DNA from 3 places in the Streptomyces sp. IBSBF 2435 genome. Region 2 is predicted to be linked to each of the others. Evidence: riboswitches for the same ligand, from Rfam matches in the RefSeq annotation. Region 2 holds a riboswitch; each other region holds the start of a gene.
The links. A riboswitch is a leader RNA that binds a small molecule or an ion and turns the genes downstream of it on or off. The one in region 2 is predicted to bind cyclic di-AMP.
Positions count from the first base shown of each region.

Region 1 (4,738 bases), on a different contig from region 2:
CCAGGGAACGCAGCGGGCACACCGCGGCAGCCGCCGCCTACGACCGTGCCGCACGCCTGAGCACCGACCCGGGCGCCCGGCTGCGCCGGCTGCTGCTGGCGGCGGAGTCCGCCTCGGAGGCGGGCGAGATCCCGCGTGCCCGCACCTTCGCGGAGGAGGCCGCCCGCGCGGCGGCCGCCCCCGGCGCGGACCCCACCGGACAGGCGGCGGCGCGGGCCTTGCACGTACGGGGGCTGGCCGGCTTCTGGGAGGGCGACTTCCCCGGGGCGCACCGGGTGCTCATCGAGGGCGCCGCGCTGGTCGCCGGGACCGATCCGGCGCGGGCGGCGCGGATGCTGGTGCAGGCCACGCACACCGCGTGGTATCTCGGCGCGGAGGAGGTCGCCGACACCGTCGAGCGGCTGGCGGCGCTGCGGCTGCCCGCCGGCGCCCCGATCCTGCCGGTCGCCGGCTTCCTGACCGGCGCGCTGGGCCGGGGCGCCGCCGGCCGGGTGCCGCCGGCCGTCGGCGAGGCCGCCGCGGCGGCGCGGGCGGCGCACGGCGGGCGGGTGGACCCGCGGGACCTGGTGATGCTGTGCGGGGTGGGCCTCACCCTCGGCCAGGACGCCCAGTCGCACGAGCTGACCACGGCGCTGGCCGCGGAGAGCCGGGAGAGCGGCGGGGTGGGGCGGCTCACCACGATCATGTTCTTCCGCGCGGAGGCGGAGATCTTCGACGGCCGCTACGGCGACGCCGCGGCGACCGCCGCGGAGGGGCTGCGGATCGCGGCGGACACCGGCCAGCGGCAGTGGGTGAGCCAGCTGAGCAGCGCCCTGGCGCACATCGCCGCGCTGCGCGGTGACGAGGACGGCTGCCGCCGCATGGTGGACGCGGCCCTCGCGGGCGGCTCGGGTACGGCGATGGCACCGGGCGCGCCCTGGGCGTACTGGTCCCAGGGCCTGCTGGACCTGGGGCTCGGCCGCGCCCGGGCGGCGCTGGACCGGCTCGCGCTGCTCGGCGAGGAGTCGGTGCGCCACCACATCTGCGCGACCCGCAGTGTGCCCGACCTGGTGGAGGCCGCGGTCCGGGTCGGCGAGCCCGGGCGGGCGGACGCGTCCTTCGCCCGGTTCGAGGCATGGGCGGCGCGGTCCCGCCAGGAGTGGGCGGCGGCGCTGGTGGCCCGCTGCCGGGCGCTGCGGGCGCCGGATACCGGCGCGGAGGCGTACTTCCACGAGGCGCTGGCGGCGCACGACCCGCACCGGCGTGCCATGGAGTCGGCCCGCACCGAGCTGCTGTACGGGGAGTGGCTGCGGCGGGCGCGGCGCAAGAACGAGGCCCGGGTGCGGCTGCGCGGTGCCCTGGACACCTTCGAGCGGCTCGGCGCGCACCCGTGGGCGGACCGGGCGCGCGGTGAGCTGGGCGCGGCGGGCGGCACGGTGCCGGAGGCGGCCGGGGACGGCGGCCCGGTGGACGCGGCGGCGGGGCTCACCCCGCAGGAGTCGCAGATCGTGCGGCTGGCCGCGGAGGGCCTGTCGAACAAGGACATCGCGGCCCGGCTGTTCCTCAGTCCGCGGACGGTCGGCTACCACCTCTACAAGGCGTATCCGAAGCTCGGTGTGGTCTCGCGCGGCGAGCTGGCCGGGATGTTCGGGTAGCCGGGACCGAAGGATGCCGGGGAGCGGCCGGGGAAAAGGCGGTGCCCGCCCGGGGATGGAATCCGGGCGGGCACGTTCTCGGGGGGCGCGCCGGAGGGTCAGACGGTGACGCCGTGCGCCGCGAGGTAGGCGACCGGGTCGATGTCGGAGCCGTAGTCCGGGGTGGTGCGCACCTCGAAGTGCAGGTGCGGCCCGGTGACGTTGCCGGTCGCGCCGGAGATGCCGATCTCCTGGCCGGAGGTGACGGTCTGGCCGACCGAGACCACCGGGTCGGTCAGGTGCCCGTACAGGGTGTACTTGCCGTCGGCGTGCTGGATGATCACGTCGTTGCCGTAGGCGCCGTCCGCGCCGGCGTGCACCACGGTGCCCGCGGCCACCGAGTGGACCGGGGTGTCGCTGTTGACCAGGAAGTCGACACCGGTGTGGTAGCCGGAGGACCAGTTGGAGCCTTCGGCGTGGTACTGCGTACCGATCGCGGCGTCGCCGACCGGCTTGCTGTAGGCGGTGGAGCTTGCGGCCTTCACGGCGGCGGGCGCCGCCTTCGCAGCCGGGGCGGACGCGGTCTTCGCCGCCGGGGCCGGGGCGGCCTTGACCGGGGCGGTGTTCAGCGTGAGGTGCAGGCCGGGCCGGATCAGGCCGGGGTTGGCGCCGATGACCTTCTTGTTGGCCTCGTAGAGCGGCTTCCAGCCGCCCTTGACGTGGTGGGCGGCGGCGATCTTCGCCAGCGTGTCGCCGGGGACCACGGTGTACTGCTGGGCCTTGGCGGACACGGCCGGCGCCTTGGCCGGCTCGGCGGCCGACGCGTGGGCGACGCCGACCAGCGGCACCACGAGGGCGACGCCTCCGGTGCCCGCGGCGATGCACACGCGGGTGAGGCGGTTGAGTGAGCGGGGCTTGCGGTGCTGTCCCTTTGCGGGCATGGGGGATTTCCTCTCCTACGCCTGCGAGGTGAGCTGTCGGGTTCGGGCAGGAGATGCCCGGCCGCGGTCCGCCGTGGTCGCGCTGTGCGGCGCGCGTACGGCAGTGCGGCTTCACCCCGAGCCGTCCGGGTCCTCCCGGACGGCGGCTTGCCTGGGTCCCCCGCTCCTGCCCTGAATGCTCGGCTGTTCCGGTGACCGGGCGGCGGCAGGATTCGGCGTTCCGCCCGGCGGATCTCGCGGACGTCCGGCCCGCGGTAGGGCGAAGCTAGACGACGCCCCGAGCGGCGGGCAACCAAACGCGGCATGCCGCACCATTCCGCCCGTACCGGTGGTTACTCCTCGCCATCCGCGCGCACCGGTACGTGTGCGCGCCGGTCACGGCGGGTCGAGCGGCGGGGTGCGCGGGGTGAGAAACGGGCCGCGCCGTGAACAGCGGGTGGTCCGGGGAAGCCGGACCGTGTTCACACCATGACGCCGGTCACACGACGAGCCGGAGGTGACCCGCATCACCGTGAAATGCCGGATATGTACGGCCGTTTCGGATGTGCCCTGAGTCGCGGCCGACAGGGCGCCGGTCCGCCCGTCAGTAGCTGCCCGGCGCTCCGCCGATCCGCGCGTCCAGCGTCCTGCTGAGCCGGTAGCCCACCGGCCGGAAGCCGACCGCGGGCCAGTGTCCGGCGGCCAGCGGGGAGGCGGAGTGCCAGCGGGCCGACATGTAGCGGTGGCCGCCGTCGTAGGCCCAGGCCAGCGCGGTGGCCAGCAGCACCCGGCTGATGCCCTCGCCGCGCGCGGCGGGCGCCACGTACGCCTCGGCGAGTTCGACGCAGGCTTCGGGTGTCACCGGGTCGGCGACGGCCGGGACGACCAGCACCATGGCGATCTCCTCGCCCCTGCGGGACGCGATCCAGGCGCCGCAGCGCGGGTCGGCGAGCGCGTCGGCGTAGTGCAGCCGCAGCGCGGCGAGCGCGCCCTCCGGCTGCGGCTGGAACATCGCCGACTCGCGCTGCCGCCGGGAGGACTCGGCGGCCATCCGGCCGATCTGCGGCAGGTCGCCGGGGCCGGCCCGGCGGATGCCGAGGCCGTCGACGCCGCGCGGCTGGCGGCCCCTGGCCTTGACCGCCATCAGGCCGTGCACCAGCTCGCGCCCGAAGCCGAGGTCGGACCAGGGGGCGGTGGCGATCTCGCCGGCCGGCACCTGTACGTAGTGGACCAGACGGCGGTCGGCGACCAGCCGGTCGGCGATCCGGGCGTACAGCGAGCGCAGCACCTCGGTCTCCCGGCCGCCGGGCAGCGCGTGGCCGCCGTAGGGGACCAGGGCGGAGCGCGGGTGGGTGCGCAGCGCCGCCGGGTCGTCCGGGGCGAGGGTGACCGGCTGGGCGGCGAGGTAGCCGATCAGATTGCCGTCGCCGTCCAGCGCGCGGCAGGATTCGAGGCCGGGCACGGCGTGCAGCTTGCCCACCAACTCGTCGCCGCGCACAGGTCCGTCCGCCAGCCAGGACCGCTGGGAGGGGGGAAGCCGGGCGCGCGAGAACCAGCGGTCGTAGCGCTGCACGGCCAGGGGTATGTGCTCGGCGGTCAGCGGCGCGGTGGCGACAGTCATGGTGTTCGAGGACGCTAGCGGCGTGCGCACCCCCAGGGCAAGGCGGGACGTCCAGGGGCCGCCAACCGGTGCGGGGCGGGGCCTTCAGCCACTCCGGGAACGGGCGCGGCGCCCGTTTGCCGCGCCCGTCCGGGCCGGGGTGCGGCGCCGTTTGCCGCGGCGGTCGGGGCCGGGCCGCGGCACCCGTTTGCCGCGCCGGTCCCGGTACGGCGCGCCTGCCCTCAGCCGGTCCAGGCCGGGTGCCGCGGGTCGTCGGCACGCACCAGGACATCGGCGCTCTCCTCCGGCAGCGCCTCGCGGGCGTAGCGCTCGTAAGCGGGCAGCGTCCAGCGCTCGGCCGCTTCCGTACGCCGCTCCAGCGCGGCCCGCGACAGCCGCAGATGGACCGTCAGGTCCAGCGGCAGGCCCTGGCCGAGCAGCAGCGGGCCGTCCAGCACGAGGACGCCGCCGGGCGGCAGCGTCACATATTCCGCCCGGGTGGAGCGGTCGGTGCCGGCGTCGCGCAGCGACGGCAGGGCGCGGCCGGTGCCGCCGGGTCCCAGCGGGTCGAGCACCTCGCGGCGCAGGGCGCCGGTGTCCAGCCA
Region 1 covers NZ_JAJSYW010000037.1:800-5,537, reverse strand. The annotation lists gene V7E46_RS10215 (helix-turn-helix transcriptional regulator) at 1-1,634, shown strand, start outside; gene V7E46_RS10210 (M23 family metallopeptidase) at 1,733-2,554, opposite strand; cyclic di-AMP (ydaO/yuaA leader) riboswitch at 2,560-2,749, opposite strand; gene V7E46_RS10205 (GNAT family N-acetyltransferase) at 3,138-4,154, opposite strand; gene V7E46_RS10200 (uridine kinase) at 4,376-4,738, opposite strand, start outside.
Region 1: another riboswitch for cyclic di-AMP. It lies ahead of V7E46_RS10210 (M23 family metallopeptidase); the one in region 2 lies ahead of V7E46_RS08700 (C40 family peptidase).

Region 2 (4,738 bases):
CGGCGTCACCGACGACGCACAGCTCCGCCGTGTCCTCGCCGGTGCCCACCAGCTCGCGCACCAGGGTGTACTGGGCGTGGTTGGTGTCCTGGTACTCGTCGACCAGGACGTGCCGGAAGCGCCGCCGGTAGTGCTCGGCCACGTCCGGGAAGGCCTGGAGCAGGTTGACGGTGGTCATGATGATGTCGTCGAAGTCCAGCGCGTTGGCCTCGCGCAGCCGGGCCTGGTAGAGCGCGTAGGCCTCGGCGAGCTTCTTCTCGAAGCTGTTCTCCGCCTGTCCGGCGAAGGTCTCCTCGTCGATCAGCTCGTTCTTGAGGTTGGAGACCTTCGCGCTGAAGGACTTCGGCGGATACTGCTTCGGGTCGAGGTCGAGGTCCCGGCAGACCAGGGCCATCAGCCGCTTGGAGTCGGCGGCGTCGTAGATCGAGAAGGACGAGGTGAAGCCGAGCACCTTCGACTCGCGGCGCAGGATGCGCACGCAGGCGCTGTGGAAGGTGGAGACCCACATCACCTTCGCGCGCGGGCCCACCAGCTCCTCGACCCGCTCCTTCATCTCGCCCGCGGCCTTGTTGGTGAAGGTGATCGCGAGGATCGAGCCGGGGTGGGCGTCGCGGGCGGCGAGCAGGTGGGCGATGCGGTGGGTGAGGACCCGGGTCTTGCCCGAGCCGGCGCCGGCGACGATGAGCAGCGGCCCGCCGGAGTGCTCGACGGCCGCGCGCTGCTGCTCGTTGAGCCCTTCGAGCAGCTGGGCGGGGTCGGTGGCCGGGCGCGGGGCGCCGTTGCGGTAGTACGCGTCGCGCCCGCCGCCGCCAGCGCCCCAGTCCTCCGGGGGCGGCGGTGCGTCGGGGTCGGCGGGTTCCGGCGCCACGTGCAGACCGGGCAGGAAGTCGTCGTCAAAGAGGCTGCTCATCGCCTCCCGAGTCTAGAGGCCCGCACCGACAGTGGCGCCCGCTTCCCCGCCGGTAGCACCTTTTACACCCTCCGTGACATCCGGACTTGATTACGAAAAGGTATCGGGCCTATCGGACACCGCTCTTCCCAGCGGCGCCGACGTGCGGCTACGGTGCCGCACCAGGCAGCATCCGGAAGGAGTCCGCCCGGCAATGGCGACGCACCGTAAGGCCCGCACCGCGATACTCACCGCCCCGCGCACCGCCGTGGGGCTGACGACGGCCGCCCTGGCCACCGTGACCCTGTTCTCCGAGACCGCGGGCGCCGCGCCCGCGACCCCCGCGCCGCAGCCGTCGATCGCCCAGGTGAAGGCGAAGGTCGACGCGCTGACGCACCAGGCGGAGGTGGCGACCGAGCACTACAACGGCGCCAAGGAGAAGGCGAGCCAGCAGAACGCCACCGTCAACAAGCTGCTGGCGCAGGCGGCGCAGAAGACGCAGGCGCTGAACGACTCGCGCCGGCTGCTCGGGCAGTACGCCGCCGCGCAGTACCGCTCGGGCGGTGACGACTCGACCGGGCGCTTCCTGCTGGCCGACGACCCGCAGGACCTGCTGGACCAGGCGCATCTGACGAGCCTGCTGGGCAAGCGGCAGAAGTCGGCCGTCGAGTCCTACCGGGTGCAGCAGGCGGCGGCCACCCAGCAGCGCATCGAGGCGGCCAAGAGCCTGGCGACGCTGACCACCCAGCAGGCGCAGCTGCGTACCGCCAAGGCCGATGTGCAGACCAAGCTGGGCGCGGCCCAGACGCTGCTGAACAGCCTCACCGCGCAGGAGAAGGCCCGGCTCGCGGCGCTCCAGGCCCAGCAGGAGGCGGAGGCCAGGAGGAAGGCCGCCGCCATCGCGGCGCAGGAGAAGGCCAAGGCGGAGACGGCGGAGAAGGCCGGTACGACCGCGGGCACGACCGCGCACACCGTCCCGGCGAACGCGTCGGTGTCGGCCAAGGCCATCGCCTTCGCGCGCGGCCAGTTGGGCAAGCCGTACGTGTGGGGCGCGACGGGGCCCGACTCCTTCGACTGCTCGGGCCTGACGCAGGCGGCGTACAGGGCGGCCGGCATCCGGCTGCCGCGGACCACGGGCGAGCAGGTGGACGTCGGCACCCGGGTGTCGCAGTCGGACCTGGAGCCGGGCGACCTGATCTTCTTCTACAGCGACGCCAGCCACGTCGGCCTCTACATCGGCGGCGGCAACATGATCCACGCTCCGCACACGGGAACGGTCGTCAAGGTCGCCCCGATCACCGAAATGCCGATCTATGCGGCGGTTCGTCCGTACTGATCCCGCACGGAATCCGTACCGGCCGATCACAAACCGTAAGATCACAAAGCGATTTCGGTCACGTTGCAATCCAAACGTCCCAACTTTCGGAGAAGTTGAGTACGGTATCCCGCTAGGTGGTGCGTTCCCCGCCGGTGAAAATGCCGGCACCGCGCCGCCTCCGCTCAATCCGGCCCAGGCCGGAACCGGGGACCCACCACGCGCCATTGGGGTGAATCGGGACAGACGCCGGAAAGCGTTCGACCCGTAGGGCTACCTTCCCAGCCCGAACCCGTCAGCTAACCCGGTCGGCGGTTCACGGAAGGAGTCGCCTTCGTGGCGTCGCACCGCAAGCCGCGTCCGCGGATACTCGCCTCGACCGCCCCCCGTGCGGCGGTCGGCGTCACCGCGGCGGCCATCGCCTCGGTCACCCTGCTCAGCGAAAGCGCGAGCGCGGCTCCCGCGAAGCCCAAGCCCTCGATCACCGAGGTCAAGGCGCAGATCGACACCCTGAACCAGCAGGCCGAGGTCGCCACGCAGAATTACGACCAGGCCAAGGAAAAGACCGAGACCCAGCGCGACAAGACCAACCAGCTGCTCGCGCAGGTCGCCCAGAAGACCCAGCAGATGAACGAGTCGCGCCGGGTTCTGGGCCAGTTCGCCAGCGAGCAGTACCGCGACGGCGGTATCGACCAGACCGTGCAGCTGCTGCTCGCCGCCGACCCCGAGCAGTTCCTGAACCAGTCGCACATGGTCAGCCAGCTGTCCGCGACCCAGGCCGACGCGCTCAAGAACTTCCAGATCCAGCAGGAGCAGGCCTCGATCCAGCGGGCGCAGGCCACCGCGAGCCTGACCCAGCTCACCACCGCGCAAAAGCAGCTGACCACCCAGAAGAACACGGTGCAGACCAAGCTCGCCGCCGCTCAGAAGCTGCTGAACAGCCTCACCGCCGAGCAGCGCGCCAAGGTCGCGACCATCCACAAGGGCTCGACCTCGACCACGAGTTACACCTACAGCGGGCCCGCCTCCGGCCGCGCCGCCGCCGCGATCAGCTTCGCGCTCGCCCAGCGCGGCAAGCCGTACGTCTACGGCGCCACGGGTCCCGGCTCGTACGACTGCTCGGGCCTGACCGGGGCGGCCTACCGCGCCGCGGGCGTCACCCTCGGGCGGACCACGTACGACCAGGCCAAGCAGGGCGTCGCCGTCTCGAAGGCCGACCTGCGGCCCGGTGACCTGGTCTTCTTCTACTCCGGGCTGTCCCATGTGGGCATCTACCTGGGCAACGGCCAGATCGTGCACGCCCCGCACACCGGCGCGTTCGTCGAGGTCGCCCCGCTCAGCTGGATGCCCTTCGCCACCGCCCGCCGCGTGGCCTGACCGCGGCCCGCTTCCACGGGTCGCGGCAGCGGGGCCGCCAGCCGGGCCGGCAGCCGGAAAAACGGCCGATCGGTCAGGTTGGGTCGCACCAGGGCCCGGTCACCGGTCGAACGGCGGTCGTTTCCTTGCAGGGGTCGGCCGATAGGGGGCAGTCCCGGTCAGTGCCGCCCGGCGCGCCCCCCGGCAGGTTTAGCGTCGCTCCCCAGGTGGCCGACACCCCTTGCCGTCCCGGTCAGGACGGCACCGGTCACCCCCGCCGAAGGCCCGGCGGTGTCCTGCTCCCCCGTGCAGGCGCCGCCGGGCCGTCCCCTGGAAGGAGTGACGGCCCCGCAATGGCCTCACACAGTCCCGCCCGCACTCCCGCCCACCGCAAGAAGCGCACCGGCTCAGCCACCGGCCCGGCCGAAAGCGACAGCACCACCGGCAGCACGCGCACCACCAGCACCACCAGCAGTACCCGCAGTACCCGCGCCACCCGCGGCGCCCGCACGACCGTCCGGATCAGCGTCACGCTCGCGCTCGCGTCCGCCGCCTCCGTCTCGCTGTTCGGCGAGACCGGGTACGCCGACCCGCAGCTCACCCCGGCGCAGGTCGGTACGAAGGTGGCAGCGCTCTACCAGCAGGCGGAGCAGGCCACGGAGGACTACGACGGAGCCAAGGTGCAGGCCGACACCGCGAGCGCGGCGGTCGCCGCCCTCCAAAACGAACTCGCCCGCAAGACCGCGACGCTGAACAGCACCAGGGACGCGCTGGGCGGTATCGCCGCCGCGCAGTACCGCTCGGGCGGCATCGACCCGCTGCTGCAACTCGCGCTCAGCTCCGACCCCGACAGCTATCTCGCGCGGGCGTCGTACCTCAACCAGGCGGGCACCCAGCAGAGCGCCGCGCTGGCCCAACTGGCCGCGCAGCAGCAGGACATCGCCCGCACCCGGGCCCAGGCCACGGACAGACTCGCCGACCTGCGGGCCGCGCAGGCCAAAGTCGCCGACCACAAGCGCACCCTCCAGGCGAAACTCGCCGCCGCCCAGGCGCTGCTGGCCCGGCTGACCACGGCCCAGCGCGCGGCGGTCGCGGCCTCCGACGGCCCCGGCTCACCGGCGGGCGCGTCCGCCGCCCGGGACACCGTACGGGTCCCGCTCGCCGCGATCGGGGCGCCG
Region 2 covers NZ_JAJSYW010000030.1:21,527-26,264, reverse strand. The annotation lists gene pcrA (DNA helicase PcrA) at 1-910, opposite strand, end outside; gene V7E46_RS08705 (C40 family peptidase) at 1,104-2,225, shown strand; cyclic di-AMP (ydaO/yuaA leader) riboswitch at 2,377-2,533, shown strand; gene V7E46_RS08700 (C40 family peptidase) at 2,541-3,581, shown strand; gene V7E46_RS08695 (C40 family peptidase) at 3,914-4,738, shown strand, end outside.

Region 3 (4,738 bases), on a different contig from region 2:
GCGTACCTCGTGGAGCTGATCCACCGTAAGCGCGCCGAGCTGACCGCCGGCACGGGCAGCGGCGTGGACGGCGGCCCGCCCGACGACCTGATCTCCGGGCTGATCAGGGCGAGCGACCACGGCGAGCACCTGACGGAGAACGAGGCCGCGGCAATGGCCTTCATCCTGCTGTTCGCCGGCTTCGAGACAACGGTCAACCTGATCGGCAACGGCATGCACACGCTGCTGACGCACCCGGGTCCGCGCGCCGAGCTGCAGGCGTCCCTGGGCCGCGGCGAGAGCGCCCTGCTGGAGAGCGCGGTCGAGGAACTGCTGCGCCACGACGGCCCGGTGGAGCTGGCGACCTGGCGCTACGCGACCACCGCGCTGACCGTCGGCGGGCAGCCCGTCGCGGCGGGCGACCCGGTCCTCGTGGTGCTCGCCGCCGCCGACCGCGATCCCGCGCGTTTCTCCGCGCCCGACGCCGTAAACCTCGCGCGGGCCGACAATCCGCATCTCGGGTACGGGCACGGCATCCACTACTGCCTCGGCGCCCCGCTGGCTCGGCTGGAGGCGAGGACCGCGCTGGCGACGCTGCTCACCCGGCTGCCCGACCTGCGGCTGGCCGCCGATCCCGGTGACCTGCGCTGGCGCGGCGGTCTGATCATGCGTGGGCTGCGGACCCTGCCGGTGGCGTTCACACCCGTGGCGCCGCACGGGAAGTGACCGTACGTCAGGGCCGTGACCGCGACGTGATGAGCGCTACATCGACTTGTGATCCCCTGGCCAACACCGCTACGTTCTGCGGTCAACGCGAGGCACGCTCGGCTCGCGGGACGCGCCGGACCCCACGGTGCGCGGCACTTGCCGGTGACGGCGGGACGCGCGGGCGCGTAAGGCTGTGAGGAAAGGCGACCGCATGCTCTCGTCAGGGAACGGCAGGCACCGACGTCCCCGCCAGGCCCCAGCGGCCATGGTGACGGTCGCGGCGACCGGCGCGGGACTCGCGCTGCCGCTGCTGGGAGCCGGCGCGGGCGCCGCGCACGCCACGGAGGCCGGCACCTGGGACAAGGTCGCGATGTGCGAGACCGGCGGCCTGTGGAACGCCGACACCCACAACGGCTTCTACGGCGGCCTCGCCATCACCCAGGACACCTGGAGCCAGTACGGCGGCACGGTCTACGCCTCGCGGCCCGACATGGCCTCCCGGGCGCAGCAGATAGCCGTGGCGGAGAAGATCCTGGCCGATCTCGGCCCCGACGCCTGGCCCGGCTGCGAGCAGGGCACCGGACTGGTCACGGACACCGGGACACCCGGCACCGGCCAGACCGGCACCGCCCGCCGTGCCGCCGGCCGCCGGCACGCCGACCACCGCGCCGCCGGCCGCCGGTACGCCGACCGACCCCGCCTCGGGCACGGTGACGCCCCCTGCGGCCGACCCCGCCGCGCCCACGCAGAGCGCTCCTCCCGCCGCCCCGTCGGACCCCGCGGACCCCGGTACCCCCACGGACGGGGGCGGGCGCCACGGGCGCCCGTACAGCCCTTCCGACGAGGCGCTGGCCGCGGCCGACCGGGCGACCCGCACCGAAACCACCGCGGTCACCGCGAACACCGCGGATGTCAACGAGACCGGCAACACCGGCAATACGGGCGCGAGCGCCGGTACGGACCCGGGTACGTACAAGGTGGGCGAGGGCGACTCGCTGTCCGGGATCGCCGCCGATCATGACGTCGCCGGTGGATGGGGTCAGCTGTACGACGCCAACCACCAAGTGATCGGCGACAATCCAAACCTCATCAAACCCGGACAGATCCTGAATCTCGGCTGAGCCGTGACCGCCGGAAGGTCGAACTTCCGTGCCGTACGGGCCGACTGACAAAACGGACGTACGGTACTTCCAGGTCGCGCGGCGATGTGACAAGGCTCTCTCCCCTCCTGTGACCGGCTGCTCGCTCCCTGCTGAAATCCGGCGTTCCGACCTGCGGATTCGTCCAGCCCCCGAATGCCGGACGGCAGTTGGCGCCCGAAACGCGAGTGTTTGTTCAACCGGGTCCGGTGTGCTTAACGTCTAAGCGCCCGCCACAGCGGGCCCCGTCGGAGCGGAACGCCGAGTCCTGCCGCCGCACCCACGGGAACAGTCGACGCGAAAGCGCCGCAGGCAGGAGCGGGGGACCCACGGTCTTCCGCCGGACCAGAGGCAGTACGCCGCGCGGCACGGACAGCACGCCGCTGCGACGCCCACGCCACCGGTCCGGCTCGGGGTGAAGCCGGTCATCCGTGTACGTACAGCGGGTGCCGGCCGGGCAACTCACGCCCGAACCCGACAGCTGACCTCGTAGGCGTCGGTGAGGAACACACACATGGGTAAGCACCGTCGCGCCTCAAAGATGGTCCGATTCGCCACGTTCGCCGGTGTCGCCGGTACCGCCATCGCCCTGCCGCTGATCGGCGCCACGTCCTCCTCGGCCGCTTCCGTGGCCACCTGGGACGCCGTCGCACAGTGCGAGTCCGGTGGCAACTGGTCGATCAACACCGGCAACGGCTACTACGGCGGCCTGCAGTTCTCGCAGTCCAGCTGGGAAGCGGCCGGCGGCCTGCAGTACGCCTCCCGCGCCGACCTGGCCACCAAGGACCAGCAGATCGCGGCCGCCGAGAAGCTGCTCGCCATCCAGGGCCCCGGCGCCTGGTCCTGCGCGTCGGCCGGCGGCCTGACGTCGGGCGGCCCGTCGCCCGACATCAACCCCGGCGGCTCGTCCTCCTCGTCGTCCAGCTCCACCTCGGCCAAGAAGACCACCCCGGCCAAGAAGACCGCCCCGGCGAAGAGCACGGCCAAGCCTGCCAAGGCCGCCAAGCCCGCCAAGCCCGCAAAGAACACCGCCACGGACTGGCAGCGGCACTCCGGCCACAAGGGTGACTACACCGTCGTGTCCGGCGACAGCCTGTCCGGCATCGCCGCGAGCCACCACGTGGCCGGCGGCTGGCACAAGCTCTTCGACCTCAACAAGGACAGCGTCAAGGACGCCGACCTGATCTTCCCGGGTCAGCACCTGCACCTCGGCTGACGGCTGATCACCGGCCTGCTGCCGGGTTGTCCACCGGCAGGATCACGGACCGATCCCCGGGCGTCACCCGGCTGACGCCCGGGTGATCCCCCGGGCGGGACCTCACCGGCCGGCCGGGTACGCGGCTCGCCTCCGGGCGCCGCGTACCCGGCCGGTTTTCCGTCTCAGGGGCCGGGCCGAGGACCGGTACGGATGCCCCAGGCGGTTAGGCTCGTCCCGGAAAAGACGAGAAGACATCATCTGAAGGAGACAACGTGCCGTCCATCGACGTCGTCGTAGCCCGGGAAATCCTCGACTCGCGAGGCAACCCCACCGTCGAGGTCGAGGTCGGCCTCGATGACGGCAGCACGGGCCGGGCCGCAGTGCCGTCCGGCGCTTCCACCGGCGCCTTCGAGGCCCTCGAACTCCGCGACGGCGACAAGAACCGCTACCAGGGCAAGGGCGTCGAGAAGGCCGTCCTCGCCGTGATCGAGCAGATCGGCCCGGAGCTGGTCGGCTACGACGCCACCGAGCAGCGGCTGATCGACCAGGCGATGTTCGACCTGGACGCCACTCCCGACAAGTCCTCGCTCGGCGCCAACGCCATCCTCGGCGTGTCGCTGGCGGTCGCGCACGCCGCCTCCGAGGCCTCCGACCTGCCGCTCTTCCGCTACCTCGGCGGCCCGAACGCGCATGTGCTGCCGGTCCCGATGATGAACATCCTCAACGGCGGATCGCACGCGGACTCCAACGTCGACATCCAGGAGTTCATGATCGCGCCGATCGGCGCGGAGTCCTTCTCCGAGGCACTGCGCTGGGGCGCCGAGGTCTACCACACCCTCAAGGGCGTGCTCAAGACCCGCGGCCTGTCCACGGGTCTGGGCGACGAGGGCGGGTTCGCGCCGAACCTCGGCTCCAACCGCGACGCGCTCGACCTGATCATCGAGGCGATCAAGCAGGCCGGCTACACGCCCGGCCAGGACATCGCGCTCGCCCTGGACGTGGCCGCCTCCGAGTTCTACAAGGACGGCAGTTACGACTTCGAGGGCAAGCAGCGCTCGGCCGCCGAGATGACCGAGTACTACGAGGAGCTGGTCGCGGCCTACCCGCTGGTCTCCATCGAGGACCCGCTGTTCGAGGACGACTGGTCGGGCTGGAAGGTCCTCACCGAGAAGCTCGGCGGCAAGGTGCAGATCGTCGGCGACGACCTGTTCGTCACCAACCCCGAGCGCCTGCAGAAGGGCATCGACAACGACACGGCCAACGCGCTGCTGGTGAAGGTCAACCAGATCGGCTCGCTGACCGAGACGCTGGACGCCGTCGAGCTGGCCCAGCGCAGCGGCTACAAGTGCATGATGTCGCACCGCTCGGGCGAGACCGAGGACGTCACCATCGCCGACCTGGCCGTCGCCACCAACTGCGGCCAGATCAAGACCGGTGCCCCGGCCCGCTCCGAGCGCGTCGCCAAGTACAACCAGCTGCTGCGTATCGAGGAGATCCTGGACGACGCGGCGGTCTACGCGGGCCGCAGCGCCTTCCCGCGCTTCAAGGGCTGACGCGCAGCGGCTGACGCCGCCGGGGGTCGGCCCCCGCGCCCGTACGTCCCCGCGCCCGGTCCCGTACCGTGCGGCGGGGACGTACCGGCGTCACGACAGGCGGGGCAGTATGTTCGTCCCCCGAGGACGTGCATGCGTCCCGCAGGACGTACGAGGGGAGC
Region 3 covers NZ_JAJSYW010000047.1:25,834-30,571, forward strand. The annotation lists gene V7E46_RS12185 (cytochrome P450 family protein) at 1-705, shown strand, start outside; partial or broken gene V7E46_RS12190 (transglycosylase family protein) at 1,058-1,195, shown strand; gene V7E46_RS12195 (LysM peptidoglycan-binding domain-containing protein) at 1,323-1,808, shown strand; cyclic di-AMP (ydaO/yuaA leader) riboswitch at 2,121-2,337, shown strand; gene V7E46_RS12200 (transglycosylase family protein) at 2,341-3,042, shown strand; gene eno (phosphopyruvate hydratase) at 3,297-4,577, shown strand.
Region 3: another riboswitch for cyclic di-AMP. It lies ahead of V7E46_RS12200 (transglycosylase family protein); the one in region 2 lies ahead of V7E46_RS08700 (C40 family peptidase).